4 regions of the Streptomyces sp. NBC_00005 genome follow, and region 4 is predicted to be linked to each of the others. Evidence: riboswitches for the same ligand, from Rfam matches in the RefSeq annotation. Region 4 holds a riboswitch; each other region holds the start of a gene.
What was found. A riboswitch is a leader RNA that binds a small molecule or an ion and turns the genes downstream of it on or off. The one in region 4 is predicted to bind cobalamin.
Positions count from the first base shown of each region.

Region 1: linked by a shared signal. The riboswitch ahead of OG303_RS24570 (HoxN/HupN/NixA family nickel/cobalt transporter) and the one ahead of metE (5-methyltetrahydropteroyltriglutamate--homocysteine S-methyltransferase) in region 4 are both predicted to bind cobalamin.
Region 2: linked by a shared signal. The riboswitch ahead of OG303_RS18330 (ribonucleoside-diphosphate reductase subunit alpha) and the one ahead of metE (5-methyltetrahydropteroyltriglutamate--homocysteine S-methyltransferase) in region 4 are both predicted to bind cobalamin.
Region 3: linked by a shared signal. The riboswitch ahead of OG303_RS37995 (cobalamin biosynthesis protein) and the one ahead of metE (5-methyltetrahydropteroyltriglutamate--homocysteine S-methyltransferase) in region 4 are both predicted to bind cobalamin.

Region 1 covers NZ_CP108316.1:5,350,429-5,353,900, forward strand. The annotation lists gene OG303_RS24555 (DUF4142 domain-containing protein) at 1-309, shown strand, start outside; gene OG303_RS24560 (LAETG motif-containing sortase-dependent surface protein) at 586-1,509, shown strand; gene OG303_RS24565 (ArsR/SmtB family transcription factor) at 1,605-1,964, opposite strand; cobalamin riboswitch at 2,045-2,251, shown strand; gene OG303_RS24570 (HoxN/HupN/NixA family nickel/cobalt transporter) at 2,279-3,376, shown strand; gene OG303_RS24575 (nucleoside hydrolase) at 3,413-3,472, opposite strand, start outside.
Region 2 covers NZ_CP108316.1:4,013,277-4,016,748, forward strand. The annotation lists gene mctP (monocarboxylate uptake permease MctP) at 1-558, shown strand, start outside; cobalamin riboswitch at 894-1,064, shown strand; gene OG303_RS18330 (ribonucleoside-diphosphate reductase subunit alpha) at 1,188-3,472, shown strand, end outside.
Region 3 covers NZ_CP108316.1:8,317,583-8,321,054, reverse strand. The annotation lists gene OG303_RS38005 (anion permease) at 1-976, shown strand, start outside; gene OG303_RS38000 (hypothetical protein) at 1,012-1,233, shown strand; cobalamin riboswitch at 1,377-1,519, shown strand; gene OG303_RS37995 (cobalamin biosynthesis protein) at 1,619-2,602, shown strand; gene OG303_RS37990 (cobyric acid synthase) at 2,599-3,472, shown strand, end outside.
Region 4 covers NZ_CP108316.1:1,660,333-1,663,804, forward strand. The annotation lists gene OG303_RS08055 (hypothetical protein) at 1-12, shown strand, start outside; gene OG303_RS08060 (right-handed parallel beta-helix repeat-containing protein) at 228-1,568, shown strand; cobalamin riboswitch at 1,819-2,039, shown strand; gene metE (5-methyltetrahydropteroyltriglutamate--homocysteine S-methyltransferase) at 2,203-3,472, shown strand, end outside.

The sequences.
Region 1 (3,472 bases), 3.7 Mb from region 4:
ATCGCGAAGATCCGCTCGACGACCAAGAACACCGTGGTGCGGACCCTGGCCGACCAGGCCAACGCGACGGTCCTGGACCACATCACGGTCATGGAGCAGACCGGTCTGGTCAACTTCGACCAGGTCCTCTTCCAGGAGACGACCCCGCCGAAGCTGCCCGCCAAGGACCTGACCCCGCCGCCCCCGGTCGGAGGCCAGCCGGAGGTCGTGCTCACCCCGCCGGTGGACAGCACCACCCAGCCGCCGGTCCTGCCGGGCGAGGCGCCCAGCGGAAACGCCAGCCCGAGCCCGACCCCGACGGTGGGCTGACTGCCGACCTGGCGGTGGGCTGAGGAACGTCGGCCCGATCAGTGCGCGCATCTCGTGATGCCCATGTGGCGAAATTGTGATGGCGGATTGAACTACCCATGGGTTACCGCAGGTTGACAGCGTTCCGCCGGGAGATCCACGATGTGATCGCACTGTGGCGCATGTGACCAATGGGCCCGGTGTTCCTCAGACCATTCACCCCCGGTGCGGCCGGGCGCGGCGTGCTGCCCTGCGCCGCCGACGCCGGGGCCTGCACACGCCAAGATGGGGATTCGCATGTCCATAGCGAGACGTGTCACCGCGCGACGCCTCCTGGGGACGGGCGTCGCGTCGCTCGCCCTCTGCGCCGCCACCGTCGCCGCCGCCTCCGGCGCCTGGGCCACCGGCACGCCCGGCGGTGACGGCTGGAAGTCCGGCGGCGGCTACAAGCCGGGCACGGGGGCCGGCACCAAGACGGAGTCGGACCGCTGCCAGTTCTCGCTGGACGGCACGCACTTCTACGACTCGGTCAAGGTCGACGACCAGACCCTCAAGCCGACCGACGACGGCAAGATCCACGTCAAGGTCCGTACGGCGGGTGACGCGACGACCTGCACGGCCTCGCTGGCCTCCTACCTCGCGCACGGCCCGTCCTTCGCCACCTCCGGCGAGCAGGTCTTCGTCGACTTCGACTCGGTGACGGTCGAGCAGGGCCGGACCGACTCCCTCGACATCGCGGTGCCGGATGCCGGCTGCTTCGCGCAGATCGACCTCTACCGCGGGGCCGTCAAGTTCGACGGCAAGCTGGACGCCAAGGACGGCTTCGAGCACGGGGACCTGCCCAAGGGCCCCGACCACCCGGTCATCAAGGACAAGTTGATCGCGTCCTGGAACGGCGGCACGAAGGACTGCACGACGGCCGAGGAGTCCCAGCCGCCGGCCACGCCGACCCCGTCCGCCCCGGAGTCCGGGCAGCCGTCGACCCCGGCAGAGGAGTCGACTCCGCCCGCGACGGACACCCCGTCGACCGGGACCCCGACCCCGTCCGCCTCGCAGTCGACCTCGACGCCCGCGCCCACGCCGAACGGCGGCGGCGGTGACCTCGCGGAGACCGGCGGCGGCAGCGACTCCGGCCTCATCGCCGGTGGCGCCGCGGCACTGCTGGCCGCCGGTGCGGCGATCGTCGTCGTGACGAAGCGCCGCCGCACGGCCCGCTCCTGAGCCGTCCCCGGCAACGCCCCTGAAGCCACCCCCGATACGAACGCCCCGGAGACCCCCGCTCCGGGGCGTTCGTCCTGCCCGGTCCCTGTCCCCGCTCAGCCCTCGTCGGCAGTGCAGTTCTTCAGCAGCAGTCGTACGTCCTCGTCGACGACCCGATAGCGCACCACGCGCCCCTCCTTCTCGCCCGCCACGACACCGGCCGCCCTCAGCAGCCTCAACGCCTGTGACACGGCAGGGTCGTTCATGCCGGTCGCGATCGCCAGGTCGGACACGGCCAGCGGGCCGGTGCGGTGCAGGGCGAGCAGCAGGGCGAGCCGTTTGGGGTCGGCGAGCAGGGAGAAGCGGTCGGCCCAGGTGCGGACGTGCTCGGCGTCGCCGATGGCGGCGATGGCCTCGCACACCCGGTGGCCGTCGATGGTGCGGCGGTCTGCGCGGTCGGCCGGGACGAGATGCATACGGCCATCCTCGCAGGCGCCCGTATGTGATCTTCCATACCTGCGCAGGTGCGCAGCTATGCAAGGAAACGCGAACGCCCCTACGGTGGGCGGGCCGTGGTGTTCGGGAAGTCGGTGCCAAGCCGACGCGGCCCTCGCCACTGTGATCAGGGAGTTCGTCACCCACGTCCCGCGAGGGACAGCCACTGGGCGTCGTGAGGCGGCCGGGAAGGCGGGTGGCGGCCGTACGGCCTGCAAGGACGTACGACCTGTCAGCCAGGAGACCGGCCACGGCATCTCACGAAGTGATCCACGAGGTGCTGGAGCGTGACCGAATGACCCTGCCCGAGACGCAGGCTGCCTCCTTCCGCTGGCGGCGCGAGGACACCGTGAAGACGGTGGGCCTGATGGCGGTGATCGCCGCCCTGCACGTCGTCGCCTTCGGCATTCTGTTCCTGCTCGTCGTGCCCGGGCACTACGAGGTCGGCTCCAAGGCGTTCGGCATCGGCCTCGGCATCACCGCCTACACCCTGGGCATGCGGCACGCGTTCGACGCCGACCACATCGCCGCCATCGACAACACCACCCGCAAGCTGATGGCCGACGGCAAGCGGCCGGTGTCGGTGGGGTTCTGGTTCGCGCTGGGGCACTCCAGCGTGGTGGTCGTGCTCGCCGCGCTGATCGCGGGCGGCACACAGCTGGCCGGCCGCATCACGAGTGAGAGCTCCCGCACCCACCAGGTCCTCGGCTTCCTGGGGACGACGATCTCGGGCACGTTCCTGTACCTCATCGCCGCCCTCAACCTCGTGGCCCTGCTCGGCATCCTGAAGGTGTTCCGGGCGATGCGGGCAGGCACGTACGACGAGAAGGAACTCGAACAGCACCTGGATTCCCGGGGGTTCATGAACCGCATCCTCGGCCGCCTCACCAAGTCGATCACCCGGCCGGGGCAGATGTTCCCGCTCGGCTTCCTCTTCGGGCTCGGCTTCGACACCGCCACCGAGGTCACGCTGATGGTGATGGCCGGTTCGGGCGCGGCGGCCGGTCTGCCCTGGTACGCGATCCTCTGCCTGCCGCTGCTCTTCGCCGCCGGCATGAGCCTGTTCGACACGCTCGACGGCACGTTCATGAACTTCGCCTACCAGTGGGCCTTTTCGAACCCGGTCCGCAAGGTGTTCTACAACCTCACCATCACCGGCCTGTCCATCGCCGTCGCGTTCTTCATCGGCACGATCGAGCTCGTCGGCGTCCTGCACGACAAGCTCGACCTGCGCGACGCGCTCACCGGCTGGATCGCGGCCCTCGACCTGGACAACGTCGGCTACATCATCGTCGGCCTGTTCGTGGTCGTGTGGGTGGCGGCGGTGGCGTACTGGAAAGTGGCGAGGGTGGAACAGCGGTGGGCGGCACAGGTGCAGCCCACCGCCGAGTAGCCGCCGACACGCGTCGACGCGTACGCGCCTGAACCCCTAGGGCCCTTCCACGGCCGTCAGCCACAGCTTCACATAACGCTCCACGTCCACGGCCAA
Region 2 (3,472 bases), 2.4 Mb from region 4:
TCCATCGCGGCCGCGAACCTCTTCACCCGCAACATCTACAAGGACTTCATCAAGCCGGACGCGACGCCGGCGCAGGAGACCAAGGTCTCCAAGCTGGTCTCGCTGCTGGTGAAGGTGGGCGCGCTCGCCTTCGTCCTCACCATGGACAAGACGGTCGCGATCAACTTCCAACTGCTGGGCGGCATCTGGATCCTGCAGACCTTCCCGGCCCTGGTCGGCGGCCTGTTCACCCGCTGGTTCCACCGCTGGGCGCTGCTCGCGGGCTGGGCGGTCGGCATGGTCTACGGCACCCTCGCCGCGTACGGCGTCGCCTCGCCGACGCAGAAGCACTTCGGCGGCTCGTCGAAGGAGATCCCGGGCATCGGTGAGATCGGCTACATCGGCCTCACCGCTTTCGTACTGAACGTGGTGGTGACGGTGGTCCTGACCTTCGCCCTGAAGGCACTGAAGGCCCCGGAGGGCGTCGACGAGACAAACCCGGAGGACTACACGGCGGACGCGGGCGACCCGGGAGTCCAGGCGGAACTGCCGCCGGCTACGGCAGGGGCGTCGCACTAGCACCCCAAAGGTGGGTGGGGGCTGCGTCGACATGCGGCTCCGCCGCGTGGGCGCGACCAGCCACCACCCACACACAACCCGCAGCGGGCCGCCGGAAAGCAAGACCACCGGCGGCCCGCTCTTCGTGCACACACCCGCGTGAACACGGTGATCCCGGCGATGAACTGCACGACGTGACCCCGCACGGGAAGGCACCCACCGCATCTACGAGCACCTGGGCTTCGTCCGTGCCCCCAGCGGGACCGGCAGCCGCTCGCGGACCACGACGACCTCACGCTGCTCACCTATGAGTTGACGTTCTGACACTCTCCGAAGTCGCCACGACACAACATATGGGGGTGCTGTTCCCACCCGGCACAAGATGTATGCTCATGCTCGCTGTCGTCGCAGGGGAATCCGGTGCGAATCCGGAACTGTCCCGCAACGGTGTACTTGTGCATGTCTGCCCCTGGGGCAGCCGTGTACGAGCGTCAGTCCGAGGACCTGCCGACAGCGTGCCCGGCCCTCCGGTCCGGGTGCCCTGACGTCCGGGCCTCGTGGAATGGGCCGGTGGACGCGACGCCGTGCGCGCTCGCGTGCTGCCTCCTGCCCTCCGCCTGGCCCACTGCCGAGCGAGGGAGAGCCCCACCGTGACCATCGCGCCAGCCGAACCGGCTTCAGCGACCGAGGCGACCGAGGCCGGGACCGACGGTCCCGGAACCGCGCTGCTGCGGACCCTGACCGAGCTGACCGCCGACCTCCGCGACGCCGACCCCGGCCGGGTCGCCGCCGCGGCACTGCGCGGCCGGTCCGCCCGCGCGGACGAGACGGAGTTGCGCGAACTGGCCACGGAGGCGGCCGCCGGCCTCATCTCGGAGGACCCCGTGTACTCGCGGCTGGCCGCGCGTCTGCTGACGATCAGCATCGCCGCGGAGGCCGCCTCGCAGGGCGTCACGTCCTTCACCGAGTCGGTCGCGGTCGGGCACCGGGAAGGGCTCATCGCCGACCGCACGGCGGAGTTCGTCCGCGTCCACGCCGAACGCCTCGACGCGCTCGTCGACCCCCAGGCGGACGACCGCTTCGGCTACTTCGGCCTGCGCACCCTGCACAGCCGCTATCTGCTCCGGCACCCCATCACCCGTCGCGTGATCGAGACGCCTCAGCACTTCATGCTGCGGGTGGCGAGCGGTCTGGCGGAGGACGACACGATCCGCTCCGTCGACGAAGTCGCCGCGCTCTACCGGCTCATGAGCCACCTCGACTACCTCCCCTCCTCCCCCACCCTCTTCAACTCCGGCACCCGGCACCCCCAGATGTCGTCCTGCTACCTCCTCGACTCCCCGCTGGACGAGCTGGACTCCCTCTACGACCGCTACCACCAGGTCGCCCGCCTCTCGAAGCACGCCGGCGGCATCGGGCTGTCGTACTCCCGTATCCGCAGCCGCGGTTCGCTGATCCGCGGTACCAACGGGCACTCCAACGGCATCGTCCCGTTCCTGAAGACCCTCGACGCCTCGGTCGCCGCCGTGAACCAGGGCGGCCGGCGCAAGGGCGCGGCCGCGGTCTACCTGGAGACCTGGCACTCCGACATCGAGGAGTTCCTGGAGCTGCGCGACAACACCGGTGAGGACGCCCGCCGTACGCACAACCTGAACCTCGCGCACTGGATCCCGGACGAGTTCATGCGCCGGGTCAACGCGGACCAGCCGTGGTCGCTGTTCTCCCCGGCGGACGTGCCGGAGCTGGTCGACCTGTGGGGCGAGGAGTTCGACGCGGCGTACCGCAGGGCGGAGGCCGAGGGACTGGCCCGCAAGACCATCCCGGCCCGCGACCTCTACGGCCGCATGATGCGCACCCTCGCGCAGACCGGCAACGGCTGGATGACCTTCAAGGACGCCGCCAACCGCACCGCCAACCAGACCGCCGAGCCCGGCCACGTCGTCCACTCCTCCAACCTCTGCACCGAGATCCTGGAGGTCACGAACGACGGCGAGACGGCGGTCTGCAACCTGGGTTCGGTGAACCTGGGTGCCTTTGTCGACACGGCGACCGGTGACATCGACTGGGAGCGGCTGGACGAGACGGTCCGCACGGCCGTCACCTTCCTCGACCGCGTGGTCGACATCAACTTCTACCCGACCGAGCAGGCAGGCCGCTCCAACGCCCGCTGGCGCCCCGTCGGCCTCGGTGCGATGGGCCTGCAGGACGTCTTCTTCAAGCTCCGCCTGCCTTTCGACTCCCCCGAGGCCAAGGCCCTCTCCACTCGCATCGCCGAGCGCATCATGCTCGCCGCGTACGAGGCCTCCGCCGAACTCGCCGAACGCAACGGACCGTTGCCGGCCTGGGAGAAGACCCGTACGGCGCAGGGCGTCCTCCACCCCGACCACTACGACGTGGAGCTGACCTGGCCGGAGCGCTGGGCGGCCCTGCGGGACCGGGTCGCGGCGGTCGGCATGCGCAACTCCCTCCTCCTCGCGATCGCCCCCACCGCCACCATCGCGTCCATCGCGGGCGTCTACGAGTGCATCGAGCCGCAGGTCTCCAACCTCTTCAAGCGCGAGACGCTGTCCGGCGAGTTCCTCCAGGTCAACTCGTACCTGGTGAACGACCTCAAGGAACTGGGCGTCTGGGACGCCCGCACCCGTGAGGCGCTGCGCGAGGCGAGCGGCTCGGTACAGGACTTCACCTGGATCCCGGCCGACGTACGGGCCCTGTACCGCACGGCGTGGGAGATCCCGCAGCGCGGCCTGATCGACATGGCCGCGGCCCGCACGCCGTACCTGGACCAGTCCCAGTCCCTGAACCTGTTCCTGGAGACGCCGACCATCGGCAAGCTCTCCTCGATGTACGCGTACGCCTGGAAGTCCGGACTGAAGACGACGTACTACCTGCGCTCGCGCCCGGCGACCCGCATCGCCCGCGCCGCGCAGGCGCA
Region 3 (3,472 bases), 6.7 Mb from region 4:
CTGGAACCTGGTGACCTGGCTGGTCGGACTCCCCTCCAGCTCCTCGCACGCCCTGATGGGCGGTCTGATCGGCGCCACCATCGCCTCGGCCGGCATGGGCGCCGTGCACGGCGACGTGCTCGTCACCAAGGTGCTCATCCCGGCGATCGCCGCCCCGATCGTGGCGGGTGTCGCGGCGATGCTCGCGACCCGGCTGTCGTACACCCTCGGCAAGAAGGCCGACGGCAAGGCCGCCGAGAAGGGCTACCGCGCCGGACAGATCGCCTCCGCGGGCCTGGTCTCGCTGGCCCACGGCACCAACGACGCGCAGAAGACGATGGGCGTCATCACCCTCGCCCTGGTCGCCGGCGGTGTCGTCGCCCCCGACTCGGACCCGCCCACCTGGGTCATCCTCTCCGCGGGCCTCGCCATCGCGCTCGGCACCTACCTCGGCGGCTGGCGCATCATCCGCACCATGGGCAAGGGCCTGACCGAGCTCCAGCCGCAGCAGGGCTTCGCCGCCCAGACCAGCGCGGCCACGGTCATCCTGGCCTCCTCGCACCTCGGCTTCTCCCTCTCCACCACCCACTCGGTCTCCGGCTCGGTGATGGGCGCGGGCCTGGGCCGCAAGGGCGGCGTGGTCCGCTGGTCGACGGCGACCCGCATGCTCGTGGCCTGGTGCCTGACGCTGCCGGCCGCGGCCCTGGTGGGCGCGCTCGCCGAGTCGGTCACGGATCTCGGCGACTGGGGCACGGCCGTCGTCGCCGTCTTCCTGATCACCTCCAGCGCGGCCATCTGGAAGATCTCCCGGCGCGAGGTCGTCGACGCGTCGAACGTCAACGAGGCCGAGGAGCCGGCCGGCGTGGTGACCACGGCCATCGCCGCCGTGACCCCGCCCCCGGCGGGCACGGTGACCGAGGACCTGACGGCCACCATCCCCGCCCCGGCCACGACCGCCACCCCCGACCCGGCCACCCCGCCGGCCGCGGCCGTCTGAGCCCCGCCCACCCGGTACAAAGGAAGAGAAGCAGCATGAAGATCGACTGGGCAACCCTGGGCTCCGTCTTCGGCGTCAGCCTCGCGGTCACCGTGGGACTCGTGACCCTGTTCACCCTCGGCATCATGGGCCTGTCGCGCCGCGAGCGGGCGACCGCTCAGGGCGGCTCGGCCACGGCCGCGGTCACCGGCGCGTACGTGTGCTTCGCGGCGTGCGCGGCGGCGGTGGCGTACGGGATCTCGCTGATCGTCGTCTGAGGCATCACCCTGAACACCCGTGGGGTGCGGGACGGATCTCCGTCCCGCACCCCACGTTCTTGTGCCCGTACTTGTGACCCCGTCGACCACCCTTGTGTGGGTCTCAGCACACTCTCCCGTCGCAGGTCAACGGCAAGTTGACGGCCCTTCCAACCCCGTGGTGGACTGCCGGGGCCATGTACGGCGGCAAGAGAGGAAGCCGGTGCAAGTCCGGCGCGGTCCCGCCACTGTCACCGGGGTAGGAAGTCCCGGGAGCCAGGAACTCTCACCGCCGGTCTCGTCGAACCAGGGCGTGGACACCCTGAGTGAGGACAAATCGCCATGCGCGGCTGCCTGTTGAGCGTCACCGCCCGACCTTTGCCCGACCCTTCGGCCGGCTGAGCCGATGCGTGCCGATCGCGTCTTCGCGTACGGCGCCGCCGCCGGCCTCCTCGGCGACCTCCTCCTCGGCGATCCGCGCCGGGGGCATCCGGTCGCCGCGTTCGGGCGGGCCGCCGGTGCCGTGGAACGGGTGCTGTGGCGGGACCACCGCGGGTGGGGAACGCTGCACACCCTCGTGTGCGCCGGTGGAGCCGTCGCGCTCGGAGCCGTCGCCACTTCGGCCGTACGTCCCTCCCGTGCCGCCTCCGTCGCGGTGACCGCCGCCGCCACCTGGGCCGTCGTCGGCGGGACTTCGCTCGCGCGCGAGGCCCGGGGCATCGGGCGCGCCCTCGAAGCGGGCGACGTCGAGGCCGCCCGGGCCAGGCTGCCGCACTTGTGCGGACGGGATCCGCAGGCGCTCGACGCCGACGGGATCGCCCGGGCCGTCGTCGAGTCCGTCGCCGAGAACACCTCCGACGCGGTGGTGGGGGCGCTGGTGTGGGGGGCCGTCGGCGGGGTGCCGGGGCTGCTCGGCTTCCGGGCCGTCAACACCCTCGACGCCATGGTCGGACACAAGTCGCCCAAGTACCGGCGCTACGGCTGGGCTTCCGCGCGGCTGGACGACGTGGCGGGGTGGCCGGGGGCGCGAGTGACCGCCGTCCTGGCCGCCGTTGCCGGGGGTGACCGCCGGGGGGCCGTAAGAGCCTGGCGTGCCGATGCGGCGAAGCATCCGAGTCCCAATGCCGGGCCCGTGGAGGCGTCGTTCGCCGGGGCGCTCGGGGTGCGGCTGGGCGGGACGTTGGCGTACGGGGGGCGGGTCGAGCATCGTCCTGTGCTGAACGGGGAGGGACGGTCCGTGGACGTGGGGGACATCGAGCGGGCTGTGCGGTTGTCGCAGCGCGTCGGGTGGCTGGCGTTGGGGGTCAGTGCGGCGGGTGCGGTGCTGCGGGGACGGGTCGCAAGGCGCCCTCGCCCCCAGAAATTGCAGCTGTCGGGACGTGCGTCATGAGCGGCGGGGGGCTCCTCGTCGCCGGCACCACCTCGGACGCCGGTAAGAGTGTCGTCACCGCCGGGATCTGCCGTTGGCTCGTACGGCAGGGCGTCAAGGTCGCACCGTTCAAGGCGCAGAACATGTCCCTCAACTCGTTCGTGACGCGCGAGGGCGCCGAGATCGGGCGGGCTCAGGCCATGCAGGCGCAGGCGTGCCGGGTCGAGCCGACCGCGCTCATGAATCCCGTGCTGCTCAAGCCCGGTGGCGACCAGAGCAGTCAGGTCGTGCTCATGGGCAAGCCCGTTGGGGAGCTGAGTGCGCGCGGGTATCACGGGGGGCGCCAGCAGCAGCTTCTCGGGACCGTTCTCGACTGCCTCGCCGAGTTGCGGGGCACGTATGACGCGGTGATCTGTGAGGGGGCGGGCTCTCCCGCCGAGATCAACCTGCGGCGGACGGACATCGTGAACATGGGGGTCGCCCGGAACGCGCGGCTTCCCGTGCTCGTCGTCGGCGACATCGACCGCGGCGGTGTCTTCGCCTCCTTCTTCGGGACGGTCGCGCTCCTCTCGCCCGAGGACCAGGAGCTCGTCGCCGGGTTCCTCGTCAACAAGTTCCGCGGGGACGTCGGCCTCCTGGAGCCCGGGCTCGACATGCTGCACGGGCTCACCGGGCGGCGGACGTACGGCGTCCTGCCCTTCCAGCACGGCCTCGGCATCGACGAGGAGGACGGACTGAGGGTCTCGCTGCGGGGGACGGTGCGCGAGTCGAACACCGCCCCGCCCGTCGGCGAGGACGTCCTGCGCGTCGCCGTCTGCGCGATTCCCCTCATGTCCAACTTCACGGACGTGGACGCGCTGGCCGCCGAACCGGGTGTCGTGGTGCGGTTCG
Region 4 (3,472 bases):
ATCGTGGTGTGACCCGTCGTGGTGTGACGCGGGCGACGCACCGGGACGACTGACCACCGTGCGGTCGGACGAATCCGTCAGCTGCCGTCCGTAGGAGGCCCACACGGACCGCAAAGCGGCGTCACAGCGACGAGCACGAGGGTGGTGGTCAGGGCCGCTGGAAGCGGACCCGTGAGCTGCGAGTACCACCGGAGTGATCGATGAACCACCGCCTGACCACAAGCCGTATGTCGAGATCCGTTCTCGCCGCCACCGCCCTCGTTGCCTCCCTCGTGCTCGTCGGCTGCGGCTCCTCCACCACCGGCGCGACCGCCTCGGCCTCCGCCAGTGCCCAGGCCGGCGGCCCCGGCGGCGCACCACCGTCCGGTGCACCGGGCGGGTCGGGCGGCGGACCGGGTGCCTCCACGCAGCAGTACAAGGCCACCGGCACGTACACGCTCAAGACCGGCACCGTCTCGAAGTCCGGGACGTCGTACACCTCGTCCACCAAGGACAGGTCCGCGGTGCTGGTCACCAAGAAGGGCAAGCTGACGCTGACCGACGCGAAGGTGACCACCTCCGGCACCACGTCGTCGTCGGACGAGAGCAGCTTCTACGGTCTGAACGCGGGCGTGCTCGCCGAGAACGGCGGCGACATCACCCTCGACGGCGGCACCGTCAGCACCACCGGCAAGGGCGCCAACGGCGTCTTCGCCTACGGCTCCGGCTCCTCGGTGGCGCTCACGGGCACGAAGATCAAGGCCACCGGCCGGTACGCGCACGGCGTGATGGCCTCCGGCGGCGGCTCGCTGACGCTGAAGAACGTCACGGCCGACACCACCGGCGCCAACTCGGCGGCCATCGCCACGGACCGCGGCGGCGGCACGGTCGGCGTCACCGGCGGGACGTTCACCACCAGCGGCAAGGACGCTCCCGGTGTCTACTCCACCGGCAAGATCACGGTGACCGGGGCGACGGTCACCGCCACCGGCGCGGAGGGCGCGGTCGTGGAGGGCGCCAACTCGGTGCTCTTCAAGGACAGCACCGTCACCGGCGGCAAGAACGGCGTCATGCTGCACCAGAGCGGCTCCGGCGACGCCCTCGTCGGCACCGCCTCGCTCACCATGGACGGCGGCTCCCTCACTGCGCAGGGCGGCGACCTGTTCTACGTGACGAACACGAACGCCACCATCACCCTCAAGGGCGGCACGAAGGTCAAGGAGAGCAACGGCAAGCTCCTCGACGTGACCACCAAGAGCAAGGCGACACTCACGGCGTACGGCGAGAAGTTCACCGGCAACGTCCTGACGGACAGCACCAGTTCGGCCACGGTGCTGCTGAAGCAGGGCAGCACTCTCAAGGGCGCGATCAACAAGGCGGCTCTGACGCTCGACTCCAGCAGCACCTGGACGGTCACCGCCGACTCGACCCTGACAGGCCTGACCGGCGCGGAGATCTCCGGCACCAAGATCACCAACATCACCGGCAACGGCCACACCGTCTACTACGACAAGTCCCTCGCCGCCAACAAGTCCCTCGGCGGCAAGACGTACACCCTGGCGGGCGGCGGCAAACTCGTCGCCAAGTAGCACCGCCCGATGTCCCCGCCGGAGTCCGGAGTCCAGCGGGGACATCACGCTTCCCGCTGCGCGTGCGGGACGGCATGGAGGCCACGGGAGCCTGGAACCGTGTGCAGTCGGCGCATTCGGCCGGGCCCCGACAGCTCAGGACCAGACAGCCACCGGCAACGCTTCCCGCCCCGTGGCATGCCCGCCCTCGGGTGCCCCGATCGCCATCCGGATGACGGACGTACCGCTGCCCTCCGACGCAGTACCCCGTAGGGTGGCGGGTGCAGCTGGTTCGCCCCGTCCGCCAGGCGGGATGCGTCGTAAGAGGGAACCCGGTGGGAATCCGGGACTGCCCCGCAGCGGTGAGCGGGAACGACCGCCGTCATACGCACTGGGCCCACGCAGGGTCCGGGAAGCGACGGCCAGTAGGTGTCCTCCTCGGTGAGGACGTGCCCGCGAGTCCGAAGACCTGCCAACTGCCCGCGCACGAACCACTCGTGCGCGGACATCCCGGTGACCTCGTGGGCGGGTCGGCGTACATACCAGGCGGACGACCGCGCTTGCCGCGCAAGGTCGTTTCCATCCGGTTCGTCACCCCTTCGCGCTCTCGTCCCGTCCCGGGATCTCAGGGATTCATCTCGCGAAGGAGATCTCCGTGACCACCAGGCCCGCAGCCGCGGCAGCACAAGCCACCGTGTACGGCTACCCCCGCCAGGGACCCGACCGGGAACTCAAGAAGGCGATCGAGGGCTACTGGAAGGGCCGCGTCACCGCCGACGCCCTCCGCACCACCGCCGCCGACCTGCGCCGCGCCAACTGGCAGCGGCTGGCCGGCACCGGTATCGACGAGGTCCCCACCGGCGACTTCTCGTACTACGACCACGTCCTGGACACCACCGTCATGGTCGGCGCGATCCCCGACCGCCACCGCAGCGCCGTCGAAGCCGACGCGCTGGACGGCTACTTCGCCATGGCGCGCGGCACCCAGGACCTCGCACCGCTCGAGATGACCAAGTGGTTCGACACCAACTACCACTACCTGGTCCCGGAGTTGGGCCCGAGCACGGCCTTCACGGTCGACTCCACCAAGCAGGTCGCGGAGTTCAAGGAAGCCCTCGCCCTGGGACTGACGGCGCGTCCTGTGCTCGTCGGCCCGGTCACCTACCTCCTGCTCGCCAAGCCCGCTCCCGGCGTCGCCGCTGACTTCGACCCGCTGACCCTGCTCGACCGTCTGCTTCCGGTGTACGCCGAGGTCCTGGCGGACCTGCGGGCTGCGGGCGCCGAATGGGTGCAGTTCGACGAGCCCGCCCTCGTCCAGGACCGCACCCCGGCCGAACTGAACGCCGCCGCCCGCGCCTACCGCGACCTCGGCACCCTCACCGACCGGCCGAAGCTCCTGGTCGCCTCGTACTTCGGCCGGCTCGGCGAGGCCCTGCCGGTGCTGGCCAAGGCGCCGGTCGACGGGCTCGCCCTGGACTTCACCGAGGCCGCCGCCGCCAACCTCGACGACCTCGCCGCCGTCGGCGGACTGCCCGGCAAGCGCCTGGTCGCGGGCGTCGTCAACGGCCGCAACATCTGGGTCAACGACCTGGAGAAGTCACTCGCCACCCTCGCCACCCTGCTCGGGCTGGCCGGCCGCGTCGACGTGTCGGGCTCCTGCTCGTTGCTGCACGTGCCGCTCGACTCCACCCTGGAGCGGGACATCGAGCCGCAGATCCTGCGCTGGCTCGCGTTCGCCCGCCAGAAGACGGCCGAGATCGTCACCCTCGCCAAGGGCCTCGCCCAGGGCACCGACACCATCGCAGCCGAACTCTCCGCCAACCGGGCCGATCTGGCCTCCCGAGTGAACTCCCCCATCACCCGCGACCCCGCCGTACGCGCCCGTGCCGCCGCCGTCACCGAGGCCGACGCCCGCCGCTCCCGGC